Regions from separate parts of the Halomonas sp. G11 genome, predicted to be linked through region 2. Evidence: predicted binding sites of a transcription regulator. Region 2 holds the regulator's gene; each other region holds the start of a gene.

Region 1 (4,038 bases), on a different contig from region 2:
GATCAGCCCATCATGTCATCAATCCGATCAACCAGCTTGAAAATGCCGGTGGCGGCTTCGCTGATCCGCGTTGCCAGCATGTAGGCAGGCGTGGTGACCACACGGTGCTCCAGGTCGACCACGATATCCTCGACGCTACAGCTGCGGTGCAGGCCGCCCATGGCACTGATGGCACCGGATACGCCAGGGTCATTACCCACCGTCACGGCAATGCCATCACCCAGTAAACGCGTCGCCAACACCGGTGCAATACAGATCAGGCCGATCGGCTTGGCATCTTCGCGAAAGCCTGACAGCACCTCCTTGAACGATTCCAATACCTCCATGCTGTCACCGGCACTGGCGAAATCCGACAGGTTCTTGGCCACCCCGAAGCCGCCGGGCACAATCACGGCGTCGAATTCGTCAGCCGCCAGCTCGGTCAGCGGGCTGACGTCACCGCGCGCCAACCGAGCGGACTCCACCAGCACGTTGCGGCGTTCGTCGGTGCTGGCCTCCTGGGTGTGGTGATTGACCACATGGTGCTGCTCGATATCCGGGGCAAAACAACGATATCCTATCCCCAACTGGTCCAAGCGCAGTAGCGTCAGGGTGGTTTCGTAAATTTCCGACCCGTCGTATACACCGCAGCCAGCAAGAATCACTGCTACCTGTTTGGTCATGCTTTTCTCCTTGTGCAGGGCCTGCTCGTTCAGCAGCATTTGCGCCACTTTAGTCAGTCTTTAAGCGCACCACAAGACGGCTTTCGATGCAGGTCAGGGCTGATATACTCAGTCAAGGGCGGCCGATAGCCTCATTTTTGAGTTTTTGTGGAGAATACCGTTGAGTACACCTACCCCTCGTCACTTTCCCGCGACGCGTCTGCGACGCATGCGTCGCGACGATTTCTCCCGCCGTTTAATGCGCGAATCAACGCTGACGACCGGCGATCTTATTCTGCCGGTCTTCGTTCTGGAAGGCAGCCAGCAGCGCGAGGCTATCGCCTCCATGCCAGGCGTTGAGCGGCTATCCATTGACCTCTTGATCGAGCAGGCACGCGAGGCATACGCCCTGGGCATTCCCGCGATTGCGCTGTTCCCGGTCGTCGGCGGCGAACAGAAAACCGAGTTTGCCGAAGAGGCGTACAACGCCAATGGCCTGGTACAGCGCAGCGTGCGCGCACTCAAAGAGGCGCTCCCGGAACTGGGTATCATCACCGACGTCGCCCTGGACCCGTATACCATCCACGGTCAGGACGGCATTATCGACGAAAACGGCTACGTGCTTAACGACCGCACCGTCGACACCCTGCTCAAACAAGCGCTCTCCCATGCCGAAGCCGGTGCCGATGTCGTAGCCCCCTCCGACATGATGGATGGGCGTATCAGCGCTATCCGCCAGGTGCTTGAACAGGAGCATCTGCACAACGTGCGCATCATGGCTTACAGCGCCAAGTATGCCTCGCACTACTACGGCCCCTTCCGCGACGCCGTTGGCTCCTCCGCCAACCTGGGCAAGGCCGACAAGCGGACTTACCAGATGGACCCGGCCAACAGCGACGAGGCGCTTCATGAGGTGGCGATGGACCTTGCCGAGGGCGCTGATATGGTCATGGTCAAACCGGGTATGCCATACCTGGACGTTGTCAGACGCGTCAAAAGCGAATTACGCGTGCCCACCTACGCCTACCAGGTGAGCGGCGAATACGCGATGCATCGCGCCGCTTTCGACAATGGCTGGCTGGATGCCGACACGGTCATCCTGGAGTCCCTGATGTGTTTCAAGCGCGCCGGGGCTGACGGTATTCTGAGCTATTTTGCCCTTGACGCCGCACGACTGCTGACGAATACGCGTTGATCCTGGGTGGCTGAGACCGACATGGCCTAGATGACAATGCCGTGACACGTCTTTGTCATCTTCCTCCGCCATACTGCGTTAACAAATGCGTATCAGGCAGTGATATGCTCAGAGACGACTAACGCCGGAGGCAGCTACCATGGACGACCAGGTCACCGATAACTCGCCCTATCCGCGCCATGACCATGACGGTAGCGACAGTGAGATGTCCACGCTTCGCGTCAACCGCACGCCCACGGGCGTTCAGGCCCGCGAAGCGCTGCCTGAGACCGATCTGGACGACCCGCAGCTTTACTTCAATCGCGAGCTCTCCCACCTGCAGTTCAATATCCGTGTGCTGGAGCAGGCGCTGGATGAAGCACACCCGCTGCTCAACCGATTGATGTTCTTGCTGATTTTTTCATCCAACATGGATGAGTTCTTTGAAATTCGTGTGGCCGGACTCAAGCACCAGATTGCCCTGGGTGACGATACAACGGGTGCCGACGGGCGGCTGCCAAGGGCGGTGCTGGCCGAAATTTCCGACATTGCCCACGCGCAAATCGTCCGTCAGTATCAGATTCTCAACGATACGTTGTTGCCTGCTCTAGAAGCGCAGGGGCTAAGATTCCGCCGCCGCGATCAATGGACCAAGGCGCAAAAAGACTGGGTCCAAGAGCTGTTCAACAACGACATCATGCCGGTCATCAGCCCCATCGGGCTGGACCCCTCGCATCCCTTTCCGCGGCTGGTGAACAAAAGCCTCAACTTTATCGTCGAGCTGGAGGGCAAGGATGCCTTCGGACGCGCCGGGGGGATGGCGATTCTCCCCGCGCCCCGCTCGCTGCCACGCCTCATGGCGCTTCCCAAGCATCTGTGTAGCGAGGGCTATACCGAGTACGTGTTCCTGTCGTCGATGATTCATGCCCATGCCGAAGAACTGTTTCCCGGCATGAAGGTGCGCGGTTGCTACCAGTTCCGCCTGACACGCAACGCCGACATGAGCGTCGACCCGGAAGAGGTCTCCGACCTGGCCTCCGCGCTGCGTGGCGAACTCTTGGCTCGCCGCTATGGCAGTGGCGTACGCCTGGAAGTGGCCGATAACTGCCCGGACGACCTGACCAACTTCCTGCTGCGCCAGTTCAGCCTTGAAGCTGACGACCTGTACCGTGTGCAAGGCCCGGTCAACCTGACCCGGATGATGGCCGTGCTAGGCGATGTTGACCGGCCGGAACTGCTTTACCGGCCATACACGCCTGGGATCCCCAAAGCCCTGAAAGGCGGCAGCCTGTTTGATGCCATCGCCAAGCAGGACGTGCTGCTGCACCACCCTTTCCAGTCGTTTTCGCCAATCGAGGACCTGCTCAGCGAAGCAGCCCGCGACCCGTATGTGCTGGCCATCAAACAGACGCTCTACCGTACCGGCGCCGATTCGCCGATTGTCAGCGCACTGGTGGACGCGGCCAGTCAGGGCAAGGAAGTCACCGTGGTGATCGAGCTGCGCGCGCGCTTTGACGAAGCCGATAATCTGCAGCTGGCATCGCGCCTTCAGGAAGCCGGTGCCATCGTGATTTACGGCATCATGGCATACAAGACGCATGCCAAGATGCTGCACATTGTGCGCCGCGAGCATGGTGAGCTCCGCCACTACGCGCATCTGGGTACCGGTAACTACCATTCGAAGACCGCCAAGCTGTACACCGACTACAGCCTGTTGACCGCCAACAAGGCGCTTTGCGCCGACGTTCACCGGGTGTTTCAGCAGCTGTCGGGGATGGGTCGCGCGCGCAAGATCGACACGCTGCTCCACGCGCCGTTTACCCTGCACGAACGGCTCATGGAAATGATCGACCGTGAAGCCCAGGTCGCCCGCAAGGGCAAGCGGGCCCATATCATTATCAAGTGCAATTCGCTCACCGAGCCGAAACTGATCAAGGCGCTTTATCGCGCCTCCCAGGCGGGTGTGGAATGCGACCTGATCATCCGTGGCATGTGCTGCCTTAAGCCCGGCGTGCCGGGGGTGTCGGACAATATCCGTGTCCGCTCGATCATTGGCCGCTTTCTGGAACACACGCGGGTTTTCCACTTCCACAACGACGGCAAGCCGGAGATCTGGTGTTCGAGTGCCGACTTCATGTCGCGCAACATGTTCCACCGGGTGGAAACCTGCTTTCCGCTGCTGGATAAAAAGCTGGCCACGCGGGTGCGCAAGGACCTGGAAAC
Region 2 (4,038 bases):
CCGATCACCGCTACACGCGCGGGCGTTGTCCCCAGGGCATGATGAAAACGGCGGTAGTCGTCAAGGTCGTTGACGGTAAAGCAATGCGCTTTGACGGGGTCGGGTATCGCCATGGGCACCCGCGGTTCGGCGCCGGTGGCCAGCACCAGGCGGTCGTAGCCAAGCGCTTGGCCATCTTCCAGCCGCAGCGAGCGGTTCGCCACGTCAATCTGGCGGACGGGGGTATGAGGGATCACTCGAGCGTCAAGCGATTCGGCAAGCGCCGTGGCGTTGCGCTGTGCGAGCTTTTCGGGCGGCAGGCGCTTGGCGAAGCCGGTGGACAGCAGCGGTTTGGTATAGTCATCGCCGCTATCGGCGCTGATCAAGTGCAGGGTGCGTGTATCGCCTTTGCGGCGCAGCGCACGGGCAAGACCAACGCCCGCCATGCCAGTGCCAACAATAACGAGCTCAGCGTGTGATGAGGGCATCCGGGTATCCAGTGGTCAGTGGGACAAAAGCCTGTAAAGCCCACATGTTACACTAGGTGATCGTTTAATTGCCTGGAGCCTCTGGTGTCGCGTCACTGTGTTGGAACCGCCCCTGATCTGCCATGTTGGCGTCCCATTAGCGCGCTGCGTCCGGCGATGAGCGCGCCGTGGTGGCAATGGGTTGCCTCCACGGACTCACTGACGGCGCGTATTGTCTCCGCAGGGGGCGAGCGGCCTTTTCGCGTGCGTTTGTTGCGCCAGGGTGTCGGCTTTCCCCGGCCGCATGAGGCCCTGGCGCTGGGTATGCCAGCCCGGCGTTATGCGTGGCTCCGTGAGGTTGCCCTGTGCGTGGATGAAACGCCATGGGTCGTGGCGCGCTCGGTGGCTCCCCTCAAGGCGCTCGGGGGCCAGTGCCTGGAACGCCTGGGGGAGCGCTCATTGGGCAGTTGGCTGTTTCGCCAGCCGGACCTGGTGCGTAGCCCGCTGTATGCCACGCGCCATGCGCCTGGTTTTGCTTTCCCTGGCGATGATCGTATTAGCAGCCTGTGGGGGCGCCGCTCGGTATTTCAGAACGGCGGTAAGAATGGCGGGTTATCGCTGCTGGTGCAGGAATACTTTTTATCGACCATGACGGATGATCTTGCGCTGCCTTCGCGCTAGGCTAAGGCAGCGTCTCTTGGATGGGTGAGGTAAGCATGGATCGTTCTTTATTGCGGCCAACCGGGTTGAGTCGGCTGGCGGACTTCATACAGCTGATGCGCCTGGATCGGCCGATTGGCACCTGGCTGCTGATGTGGCCAACGTTATGGGCCTTATGGGTGGCTGCTGAGGGCGTACCCGGTCGCAATGTGCTGTTGATTTTTATCGCCGGGGTCTACGTCATGCGCGCGGCGGGCTGCGTGGTCAATGATTACGCCGACCGTCACGTCGACGGTCACGTCAAACGCACCAAGCATCGCCCCCTGGCCACCGGGCGGATCAGCGAGACCGAGGCGCAGCTGCTGTTTATCGGGCTGGTGGCCGCGGCCTTCATGCTGGTGCTGTTGACCAACTGGTTTACCGTACTGTTGTCGCTAGGCGGCGTGGTGCTGGCCTTCATCTACCCGTTCATGAAGCGCTACACGCATTTCCCCCAGGTGGTGCTGGGGGCGGCGTTTTCCTGGGCGATTCCGATGGCCTTCGGTGCAGTCCTGGGGTACGTGCCGGTAGAGGCGTGGCTGCTGTTCATCGCCAATGTACTGTGGACGGTTGCCTATGATACCCAGTACGCCATGGTGGATCGCGACGACGATATAAAGATCGGCATTAAATCGACGGCCGTGCTGCTGGGTAATGCCGACCGGCTGGTGATTGGGCTGCTTCAACTGGCCACGCTGGCACTGCTGGCCTGGGTGGGCGCGCGCATCGGGCTGGGCGGTTTTTTCTGGCTCGGCCTGGCGGGGATGGCGGCGACCTTCGTCCACCAGCAACGCTTGATCCGTCACCGTGAACGGGATGCCTGTTTTCAGGCGTTTCTGAATAATCACTGGTCCGGCCTGCTGGTGTTTGCCGGTATTGCGCTGAGTTGGTGGCCAGCGGCTGGCTAATCTCCGCCAGTGTCATAGAATTGTCATCAAGTCATGGTGTGATCGTCATGTACCTGTCACTGGATTACTTTCTATCGGACACCGTGAGGCTCTGGAATGACCGCCAAGACCGTCTTGATCGTCGATGATGAAGCATCCATTCGCGAGATGATCGCGGTGGCGCTGGAAATGGCCGACTACCGTGTTCTTGAAGCGGACAACGCTCAGGACGCCCACGCCATGGTCGTTGATCATCAGCCTGACCTGCTGTTGCTCGACTGGATGATGCCCGGTACCAGCGGCATCGAGCTGGCCCGGCGCCTCAAGCGCGAGGAAACCACCGCCGAACTGCCGATCATCATGCTCACCGCCAAGGGGGAAGAAGACAATAAGATACAGGGCCTCGAGGCGGGAGCCGATGATTACATCACCAAACCGTTTTCGCCCCGTGAACTCGTGGCACGCCTCAAGGCAGTGCTGCGCCGTGCAACACCGCGTGGTGTGGAAGATCCCATCGAAATTAATGGGCTGCTGCTTGACCCGGTGGGCCACCGGGTAAGTGCCAACGGTAAAGACCTGGATATGGGGCCGACCGAATACCGGCTGTTACAATTCTTCATGACCCACCAGGAACGGGCCTACACACGCAGCCAGTTACTCGACCAGGTGTGGGGAGGTAATGTGTACGTGGAAGAGCGCACTGTGGATGTGCATATTCGTCGGCTACGCAAAGCCCTGGGTGACGCGCATCAGAACTTGATTCAAACGGTTCGCGGTACCGGCTACCGCTTCTCCGCTCGAGCTTAACCGTGCGTTTGTGGAGCCGTGAACTGTGGCGTTTGCTAGGTTGGGCGCTACTCGGCACCTGTCTGGGCTGGCTGCTTGGCCTGCCGGGCCTGGGGTTGGCCGGTGGCTTCGCGATGTGTCTGGTCTACCATTTGCGGCAATTGCGCGCCGCCTACCGTTGGCTGACGCAGCGCCCGCAGGACGAGCCGCCCGCTGCAAGGGGCCTGTGGGGCGAATTGTTCGATCGTCTGTACCGTTATCAAAAAAGCCAACGCATTACCCAGAGCCGTCTCCGCTCGACGCTTGCCCGCATTCAGGAATCCTCGGAAGCCATGCGCGACAGCGTGGTGATGCTCGACCGCCACGGCGACCTGGAATGGTGGAACAGTGCTGCCAGCAACATGTTGGGGCTGCAAACCGCCCACGACCGCGGTCAACATATTACCAATCTGCTTCGCGACCCGCGGTTCATCAGCTATTTCAACGCCCGCGACTACAGTGAGCCGCTGACGCTCACGTCGCCGATCGATGAGCGTCGCATTCTGCAGTACCAGATTACTCTTTACGGTGACGACGAGCGCCTAGTCATGGCGCGTGATATTACGCGGCTGCATCAGCTAGAGCAGATGCGTCGCGACTTTGTGGCCAACGTCTCCCATGAGCTGCGCACACCGTTAACCGTATTGTCGGGCTACCTCGAAACCTATGGCGAGATGGCTGATCAGCTCCCCCCCCGTTTAGGGCGCAGCATCGGGCAGATGCAGGCCCAGACACAGCGCATGCAAAACCTGGTCAACGACCTGTTGCTGCTGTCGCGGCTGGAAATCGATCAGGGTGGACAGGATCATCAGCCCATGGACGTGACGTCCCTGTTAAACAGTGTCGGGGCCGATGCGCTGGCGCTTTCCGAGCATCAGCACACGCTCACCATTGAAGGCGACTACCCCGCGCAGTTGGTGGGCAGCGAGCAGGAAATCCGCAGTGCCATTTCTAACCTGGCGTTCAATGCGGTACGTTATACGCCCGCTGGCAGCGAGATTACGCTGCGCTGGAAAGCGTTCGGTCAGGGTGCTTGTATCGAAGTGTGCGACGACGGCGAGGGGATTGATCCAGTGCATATTCCGCGTCTTACCGAGCGCTTTTATCGCGTCGATAAAGGCCGCAGCACCGCCACCGGGGGCACCGGGCTTGGGCTTGCCATCGTCAAACATGTATTGCTT
Region 3 (4,038 bases), on a different contig from region 2:
CCCAGCGCCAGCGATCCCTGGCGCATGGTATCGGGGACCGAATTGATCACGTCATCGGAAAGCGAGGAAATGAACGGAATGATCATGATGCCCATGACGATGCCGGGCGCCAGCGCATTGTTATAGGAAGCATCCAGGCCGAAAAAGCCGGCAATGTTGACGATAATGGGCGCCACGGTAATGGCCGCAAAGAAGCCATACACGACGGTCGGAATACCGGCCAGTATCTCGAGAACCGGCTTCGCCACGGTGCGTACTCTCTGTGGTGCATACTCGGACATGTAAATCGCCGAGAGCAACCCCACGGGGACCGCCACCAGCATGGCGATAGCGGTAATCATGAAGGTACCGGCAAACAGCGGTACAGAACCAAACTGAGCACCACCACCGTCGCCGCGCCCGGCTGCTGCCAGGAAGCTGTCGCCCGGGCTCCAGGTCGTGCCGGTTATGAACTCCCAGAAGCTATGCATCTGGAAGAAGCGAATGGCCTCGGAAATGATCGAGAACAGAATCCCGAAGGTCGTAAAAATAGAAATCAACGCCGCCGACGCCAGCGCCATTCGAATTGCACGTTCGATCGCCTGGCGGGCGTGAAAATTGGGCCGCACTTGCGCTATTCCCACTACCAGCCCGGCAGCGGCAACCACAAGGCTTGCAGCGAGAAGATAAAACGTGGGGATGTCTGCGCCCAACAGCAGCATGATCAACGCGCCCACCGCACCCACCAATATGGCGGGGCCTGCGGTGGAGAGCACGGCAAACCAGGCATACTGGTCGGGTTGTGCAAACATGCTGCCACCAGCGCTGCGCACACGAGCGGCCTTCGAGCGGCCAATAAAAAAGGCCACTAGCCCAAGCAGCAAAAGCACAGTGCAAAAGAGTAAAAATAGCTGGTTGGTTTGCATCTAATCTCTCTCGCGTTCCTGATGAAATCGGTTTGGGGAGTACTTTGCAGCAAAAACATTACAGCAATGTGACAAACGCCAAATCCACAAGCTGGAGTTGCAACGACAATCGCAAAGCAAAAGGCCGACAGCTTGCGCTGTCGGCCATTGCCTTATTATCGTGCGTTATCTCTGTTATTTATTGCAGATCAGAGAGTTCCAACTGAGCGCGGTCTGCCACTTGCTGGCGCCACTCTGCACGCTCTTCTTCCGGCAGCACGATCAGGCCGATATCGCGAAGGTAGCCACCGTCGCCGATCATCTGCTCTGACATGAACATATCAACGTATTCGTACATGGGCGGCACTTCTTCAGCGTGCTGGTTCTTGACGTAGAACCACAGTGAACGGGCAACCGGATAGTCACCAGAGCTGATGGCTTCGGGCTCCGGCTCAACACCCTCGATCGTTGCCGCATTCAGCGTATTGGTGTTCTCTTCAAGGAAGGAGTAGCCGAAGATACCGAAAGCGCCGGTGTCTTCCTGCAGACGCTGAACGATCAGGTTGTCGTTCTCACCGGCGTCGATGTAAACACCGTCAGAACGGATATCGGTGTAGGCTTCGCCGTACGCATCCATGTCTTCGGAAGCGGTTTCCATCACCAGCTCTTCAAAAGCATCACGCGTACCAGAGGTGGTGGGCGGTCCGTAGATGGAGATCTCGCGATCCGGCAGCGAGGAATCGATTTCGCTCCAGTTGGTGTAGGGGTTATCGACCAACTCGCCGTCCTGGGGCACCTGTGCCGCCACGGCCATGAAGATGTGCTCGAGAGTCAGTGGCACCACGTCATTTTCGTTGGACTGACCCAATACGATACCGTCGGAGCCGATCTTGGCTTCGGTAATGTTGTCAACGCCGTTTTCTGCACAACGCTCGAACTCGGACGGCTTCATGCGGCGCGATGCGTTGGTGATGTCCGGCGTGCCCTCGCCAACACCGTTACAGAACAGACGCAAACCACCACCTGAACCCGTAGACTCGATCACCGGTGTGGGGTAGTTGGTAACCGCGCCAAATTCTTCGGTCACATAGCTGGCAAACGGATACACCGTGCTGGAACCAACAATCCGGATTTGGTCACGGGCTTGTGCAACACCTGCCACGCTCATCACAGCAGCTGCGAGCACGGTAGTTTTGAGAATACGGTTCATGCGAATTACTCCTGAAGCTGTTAGGGATCTTGCCTTCGCAAGGCACACTTTGCATCGCTTCGATGACAGCTTCATGACAAGCAATGTCACAAAATAATTTTTTTAAATTTTTTTCACCACGGCTCGCAACACCATAATGCATTACAACAAAAGCCCCACGGCGGCCAGGGTACACAGCGCAAGGGACGCCGCCTGAAGCCATTGCCGGTCAATGCGGTGCGCCACCGCATCGGCCAGCGCATTCCCCAGCAGCACCCCAGGCAATAGCGTTGCCGCCACGCCCAGATGCCATGAACCCACCTGCCCTGCCAACGCCAGCGTCGCGAGTGTCAGCATCGAGGTGATGATAAAGAAAGCAGCCAGATTACCGCGCAGACGATCCGGGGCAAATCCATGCATCAGCAGCACCATTGGCGGCCCGCCGATGGCAGCGACAGTGCCGAAAATCCCCGAGAACACCCCTGCGCCAAATAGCGACACGCGATTGACCGGCAGCCGCACGCGGCATAGCGTGACGAATACCGCAAACAGCACGATGGCAGCAATCAACTTTTCCAATACCACCATGGGCGCCGCGATCAGCAGCCAGATCCCCAACGCATTGCCCGGCAAACGTCCCACCAGCGCCATGGCCAGCGCCCCCAGGCGCACCTCATGCCGGTAATGGCGGACCATCATCAACGACACGGTAAACCCGAACAGCACCAGCACCACAGGTACCAGGCGCGGCTCAATCATCAACAACAGCGGTGCCCCAATAACCGCCAAGCCAAAGCCGGTGGCACGCTGCACAAAGGCGCCTAATGCCAGGGTCAGCGCGCACCCCACCCAGGTGCTCGGCGACATATCCAGCCACGCCGCAACGTCCGCGATCATGCCGAGCGCCCATCCGTTGCCGCTGGCGTCAGCAGGCGCACACCGACGTTACCCAACAGAGCAGCCGCCAGCATGGTCAGTACCATCGGCCAGAGGTGTTCGACTTCAAACAGACCCACCATGGCCCCCGCCAGGGCGCCACAGCTAAATTGAATACCGCCTAACAGGGCAGTGGCGGTGGCACTGATATGGCCGAAATGGTCCAGCAATGAGGAAATGGCGTTAGGTGTAATCAGGCCGATCATGCCGGTAAATAACATGACCAGCGGGACGACAACAGCCAATGAAGCAATGCCAAGCGCTGTGGCGACCACCAGGCCCAGTGCGGCGATCAGTTGAACCGCCAGCCCCAGGCGTAGATTCTGCTGGGGGGTGCGTTTACGCAATAGATAGATGTTGACCCGGTTCGACCCGGCGATCATGACCACGTTGACGCCAAACACGAACGGGTACACGCCCGGGCTCAGCGAGAAATAGTCCAGGTAAAGAAACGGCGACGCCGTCACAAAGGCGAACAGCCCCGCGAACGACGCGGCCACGGCGCAGATATACCCCATCCCCTCGCGATGGCGCAGCACACTGGCATAGTTGCGAATCACCTGGCGCGGCGACGCTGCTGGCAGCGACATATCGCGGGTTTCAGGCAGCCTTGTTCCCAGCAGCCAGAGAAGAAACCCCGCATACACGGCGAGAAACACAAAGATCAGCCACCAGTCCGCCATGTGCAGCAGAAGGCTCCCCACCGCCGGGGCGACCAGGGGCGCGAGCATCATGATCATGGCCATGGTCGACATCACCCTGGCGGCTTCGCGGCCGCTGAAACAGTCGCGCACAATCGCTGCCGAATTGACCACGCAGGCCCCGCCACCCAAGGCCTGTACAAACCGCCAAGCAAGCAGAGAGGTAAGGCTGTCAGCGGTCATAATCATCAAGCTTGCGCACAGAAACACGACCAGGCCGCTCATCAGCACCGGCTTACGCCCTAGTCGGTCAGACATGGGGCCGAAACACAGCTGCCCCAGCGCAAAGCCGAACAGGAAGACGCTAATCGAAAGCTCGGTACGATGA
Region 4 (4,038 bases), on a different contig from region 2:
GGCACGGCCATCATCGGCAAAGCCCACCACCATGCCCGCCTGGGTGCTGCCGGTGACCGAGCACACCACAATATAATCAAAGGTGAAGCCCAGCTCTTTCTCCTGCTGGCGCACCTCTTCGGCAAAGCCCACAAAACCCAAGCCGCCATAGGGGTGCTCTGAACAGCCCGCAGGAATCGGGAAGGGCTTGCCGCCCCGCTGGCGAACATCTTCCATGGCCTGCTCCCAACTGGGGCGAATGCCGATATCGAACCCCGCGTCGTCCATGCGTACATCGGCGCCCATGATGCGCGACATCTCGATATTACCCACCCGGTCGTACACCGCATCGGAGTAGTTGACCCAGTTCTCCTGCACCAGCACACATTGCATGCCCAAATGGGCGGCCACGGCAGCCACCTGGCGGGTCTGGTTGGACTGAATACCACCAATCGATACCAGCGTATCGTAGCCCTGTTCCAACGCTTCAGGAATCAAGTACTCCAGTTTGCGGGTTTTGTTGCCGCCAAAGGCCAGTCCGCTGTTGCAGTCTTCGCGTTTGGCGTAGAGCTCTACGTCACCGCCGAGATGTTCGCTTAGACGTTTGAGCGGTGTGATGGGGGACGGTCCAAAGGTGAGTGGGTAGCGGGGGAAACGTTCTAGGTTCATAGCAGGCTCCGGCTTTTAAGCGTTTCAGTGCGAAATAGACAGCTCGCTTGGCGAGTGGGGAGGTGGAAGCTTTGTTTGAACAGCTTTGTGTGAACTATGGGCGTGCTCTGCTATTTATACTAAGTGTTAGCTGCGATTTTTGTGTTGCAAAATGATGCGCGTTAAAGCAACAAGCATTGGCATTAAATGCTTGATATGGTTTTAAATAGTGTCTAAAGGTCAATAAGGTAAATAATAGTGCGCTCTAAAACTTCCCGTTCAGGCTCTGAGCCTGATGATCAGGCGGCTGAGCTGGACCGAACAGATCGGCGTATTCTGAAACTGCTTCAGGACGATGCCACGCTCTCCAATGTGGCGCTGGCAGAGCAGGTGAACTTGAGCCCGGCGGCGTGCTTACGCAGGGTGGAAAGGCTCAAGCGGGATGGGGTAATCAGCCGGGTGGTGGCTCATCTAGACCCGGAACAGCTGCAGGCGGGGATGGTGGTGCTGATCGGCGTGGTGCTGGATCGCTCGACGCCGGAATCCTTCGCTGCCTTTGAAGAGGCCGCCCAGAAGGTGTCAGGCTGTATGGAGTGTCACGTGGTCACCGGGGAATTCGACTACTTTATGCTGGTGCGCACCCGGGACAGCCAAAGCTTCAACAGGCTGCACGCTGAACAGTTGCTCTACCTGCCCGGCGTGCGCCAGATCCGCTCGTTCATGGGGCTGCGCCAAGTGGTGTCGACCCATAAGGTGGTGGTTTAGCCCTGCTTTAATCTTGGCTAAGGCGAGGAAGACGGCTCTGGCCGGGTGGCCAGCCAAAGGGCAATCAGCACCAGTAGGGCGATCACGCCCCAGCGTGTCCAGCCGGGGCCGAGCGACCAAGCCGTGATCAGTGCACTCAACGCGATCGTGCTGACGGCCGCCAATTTTCCGCGCCTGGAGATAGCCCGCTCCTGCTCCCAAGTGACCAGCAACGGGCCCACATAGTGGCGGGAGCGGATCCAGGCCTCGAAGCGAGGCGACCCTTTGGAGGCGCAGTAAACGGCTATTAGCATAAAGACGGTGGTAGGCAGCAGGGGCAGAAAAATGCCGAGGACTCCGATGCTAAAACTCAACCCTGCCAGCACGACCCACATGAGGCGGATCAGTCTCATTATTGCTCCTGTTGGGCACGCTTCAATAAAGTCATCGTGCTGAGTGTTGAATAAGTATGGGCTTATGTCACGGCTTTGCCACACAGACAATCTTCATATAAATGCAGGCACTCCGCCATCGTATTGTCATTTAGCTTCTTTAGTGTCTCCTAACGTTCAATCGTTGGCCTACAAACGATCAGGGGGGAGACCATAATGAGTAAAGAGATCGAAGATCATCGCCTGTTTAACCACAGCGGCAACCAACCTTTCGCCGAAGTATTGGCGCACCATGTATCCCGGCGCGATGTCATGCGCGGTAGTTTGAGCATGGCCGCTGCCTCGATGCTAAGCTTTGGCGGCGCGGCTCAAGCGCTTGCCTCCAGCGGCGCCCAAAAAACACCCCTGACACTGGCGTTTGAGGCGGTTCAAGGATCACGCACCGATGCTGTCGTGGTGCCTGAAGGCTATGTGGCCCAAGTCTTGGTGCCCTGGGGCACACCGTTAAGCGCGGGCGACAGCTGGCAGCCCGACCAGCCAATGACCGCCGAGCGTCAGGCGGAAAGCGTGGGCATGCACCATGACGGCATGGCGGGTTTTGCCCTGGATGCTGACAGTGCCTCACGCCGTTTTGTGCTGGCACTCAACAATGAATATATCGACCAGTCGGCACTCTGGGCGCCCCAGGGCGGCCCTACCAATGCGGATGAGGGGCAACGCCCGGCAGCGGAGTCGCGCACCGAGATCAATGCTCACGGTGTTACCCTTGTCGAGGTTGAAAAGAACGCCAACGGGCAATGGTCGCATGTACCGGGCTCAGGCTATAACCGCCGCTTTACCAGTGCAACGGAAATGGATCTGGCGGGTCCCGTGGCGGGAAGTGACTACGTTAAAACGCGCTTCTCTCCGGCGGGTACCCAAACCCGGGGTACCAACAATAACTGCGGTAACGGCGTCACGCCCTGGGGCACCTATATTGCCTGCGAAGAGAACTGGCCTAACGTCTTTGTTCACACCGGCGAGCGCTTCCAGGACGACGCCCGCATTGGTATTCCCACTGAACGCGGCCGCTATGCCTGGGAAACCTCGGCGGGTGATGCTTCTGAAGAGAACGACGAGTTTGCCCGCTTTGATATCACACCACGCGGCGAGCGCGCCGAGGACGATTACCGCAACGAAGCGCGCACCTTCGGTTACCAGGTCGAAATCGACCCCTATAGCGGTGCTCGTGCCGTCAAACGCACGGCACTGGGCCGTTTTCGCCATGAAGGCTGCTGGTTAGGCAAGCTGGAAGCTGGCAAGCCAATCGTTTACTACTCAGGCCACGATGCCCGCAACGAGTACGTATATAAATATGTCTCCGATGCTGTCTGGGATCCCGCCGATGCCAATCGTCTCGGTGAGCACTATGACCGTCTTGCTATCGGCAGCAAGTATATGGATAACGGTACCCTCTATGTGGCCCGTTTTCACGCTGATGGCAGCGGTGAATGGCTGCCGCTGACACCTGATGCAAAGACCCAGGATGGCCGAACCCTGGCGGCAGCCTTAGGCTTGGCTGAGGACGATTTAGCCGGTGTGATTATCAATACCTGCGACGCGGCAGACTTAATGGGCGCCACGCCGATGGATCGCCCGGAATGGGCCTCTGTTGACCCTGCATCGGGCGAGGTGTACCTCACTCTGACCAATAACTCACAGCGGATTGCTGAAGATTCACAGCCAACCTACACCAACGATGGTGAGCGCCTGGAGCAGGTGGGGGTAGGTTATGACCTGGCACCCACTAACGCGGCCAATCCACGTGCCAACAACGAAACAGGTCACATTATCCGCTGGCGCGAAAGCCGCTTACCGAATGCGTTTCGCTGGGAAGTGTTTGTATTTGGCGCGGCGGCCGACGATGCGGATAACCACTCGGGCCTGACCGAAATGAACCAGTTCGCAAGCCCGGATGGGCTCTGGTTTGATGAGCGCGAGGACGGCCAGGGTATTCTCTGGATTGAGACCGACAACGGTTATGAAGGCGTCACCGAGTACACCAACGACCAGCTATTAGCTGTGGTGCCCAATAGCCTGGGCGAGGTTCAGGGAACCGGGCCGGTGATCAACAACAGCAACCAGCAGCAGCTCAAGCGCTTTGCGGTGGGGCCCAATGGCTGCGAAGTGACAGGTATCTTTGCCACGCCGGATAAAACCGCGCTGTTCATTAACATTCAGCACCCCGGTAACTGGCCTGCCGATGGCAGTGCGCTGACCCAAGATGCCACCGTTG

The links. The regulator PhoB, encoded in region 2, activates phosphate uptake and scavenging genes when phosphate is short. The targets are predictions, from matches to a motif close to TGTCATANNNNTGTCANA.
Region 1: ppk1 (polyphosphate kinase 1) is a predicted target of PhoB. The motif match lies at 1,866-1,883, and genes of this name have one in related genera.
Region 3: ADS46_RS10480 (PstS family phosphate ABC transporter substrate-binding protein) is a predicted target of PhoB. The motif match lies at 2,156-2,173, and genes of this name have one in related genera.
Region 4: ADS46_RS00360 (PhoX family protein) is a predicted target of PhoB. The motif match lies at 1,850-1,867, and genes of this name have one in related genera.

The regions. Positions count from the first base shown of each region.
Region 1 covers NZ_LYXG01000013.1:43,384-47,421, reverse strand. Annotated here, with positions in the region: gene elbB (isoprenoid biosynthesis glyoxalase ElbB) at 3-662, opposite strand; gene hemB (porphobilinogen synthase) at 823-1,836, shown strand; gene ppk1 (polyphosphate kinase 1) at 2,042-4,038, shown strand, end outside.
Region 2 covers NZ_LYXG01000006.1:93,898-97,935, reverse strand. Annotated here, with positions in the region: gene ADS46_RS03910 (NAD(P)/FAD-dependent oxidoreductase) at 1-467, opposite strand, end outside; gene ADS46_RS03905 (chorismate--pyruvate lyase family protein) at 624-1,127, shown strand; gene ubiA (4-hydroxybenzoate octaprenyltransferase) at 1,163-2,053, shown strand; gene phoB (phosphate regulon transcriptional regulator PhoB) at 2,150-2,839, shown strand; gene phoR (phosphate regulon sensor histidine kinase PhoR) at 2,842-4,038, shown strand, end outside.
Region 3 covers NZ_LYXG01000020.1:17,493-21,530, forward strand. Annotated here, with positions in the region: gene pstC (phosphate ABC transporter permease subunit PstC) at 1-905, opposite strand, end outside; gene ADS46_RS10480 (PstS family phosphate ABC transporter substrate-binding protein) at 1,084-2,094, opposite strand; gene ADS46_RS10485 (TSUP family transporter) at 2,236-2,940, opposite strand; gene ADS46_RS10490 (multidrug effflux MFS transporter) at 2,967-4,038, opposite strand, start outside.
Region 4 covers NZ_LYXG01000001.1:82,775-86,812, forward strand. Annotated here, with positions in the region: gene ADS46_RS00345 (1-aminocyclopropane-1-carboxylate deaminase) at 1-648, opposite strand, end outside; gene ADS46_RS00350 (Lrp/AsnC family transcriptional regulator) at 886-1,392, shown strand; gene ADS46_RS00355 (YbaN family protein) at 1,410-1,784, opposite strand; gene ADS46_RS00360 (PhoX family protein) at 1,980-4,038, shown strand, end outside.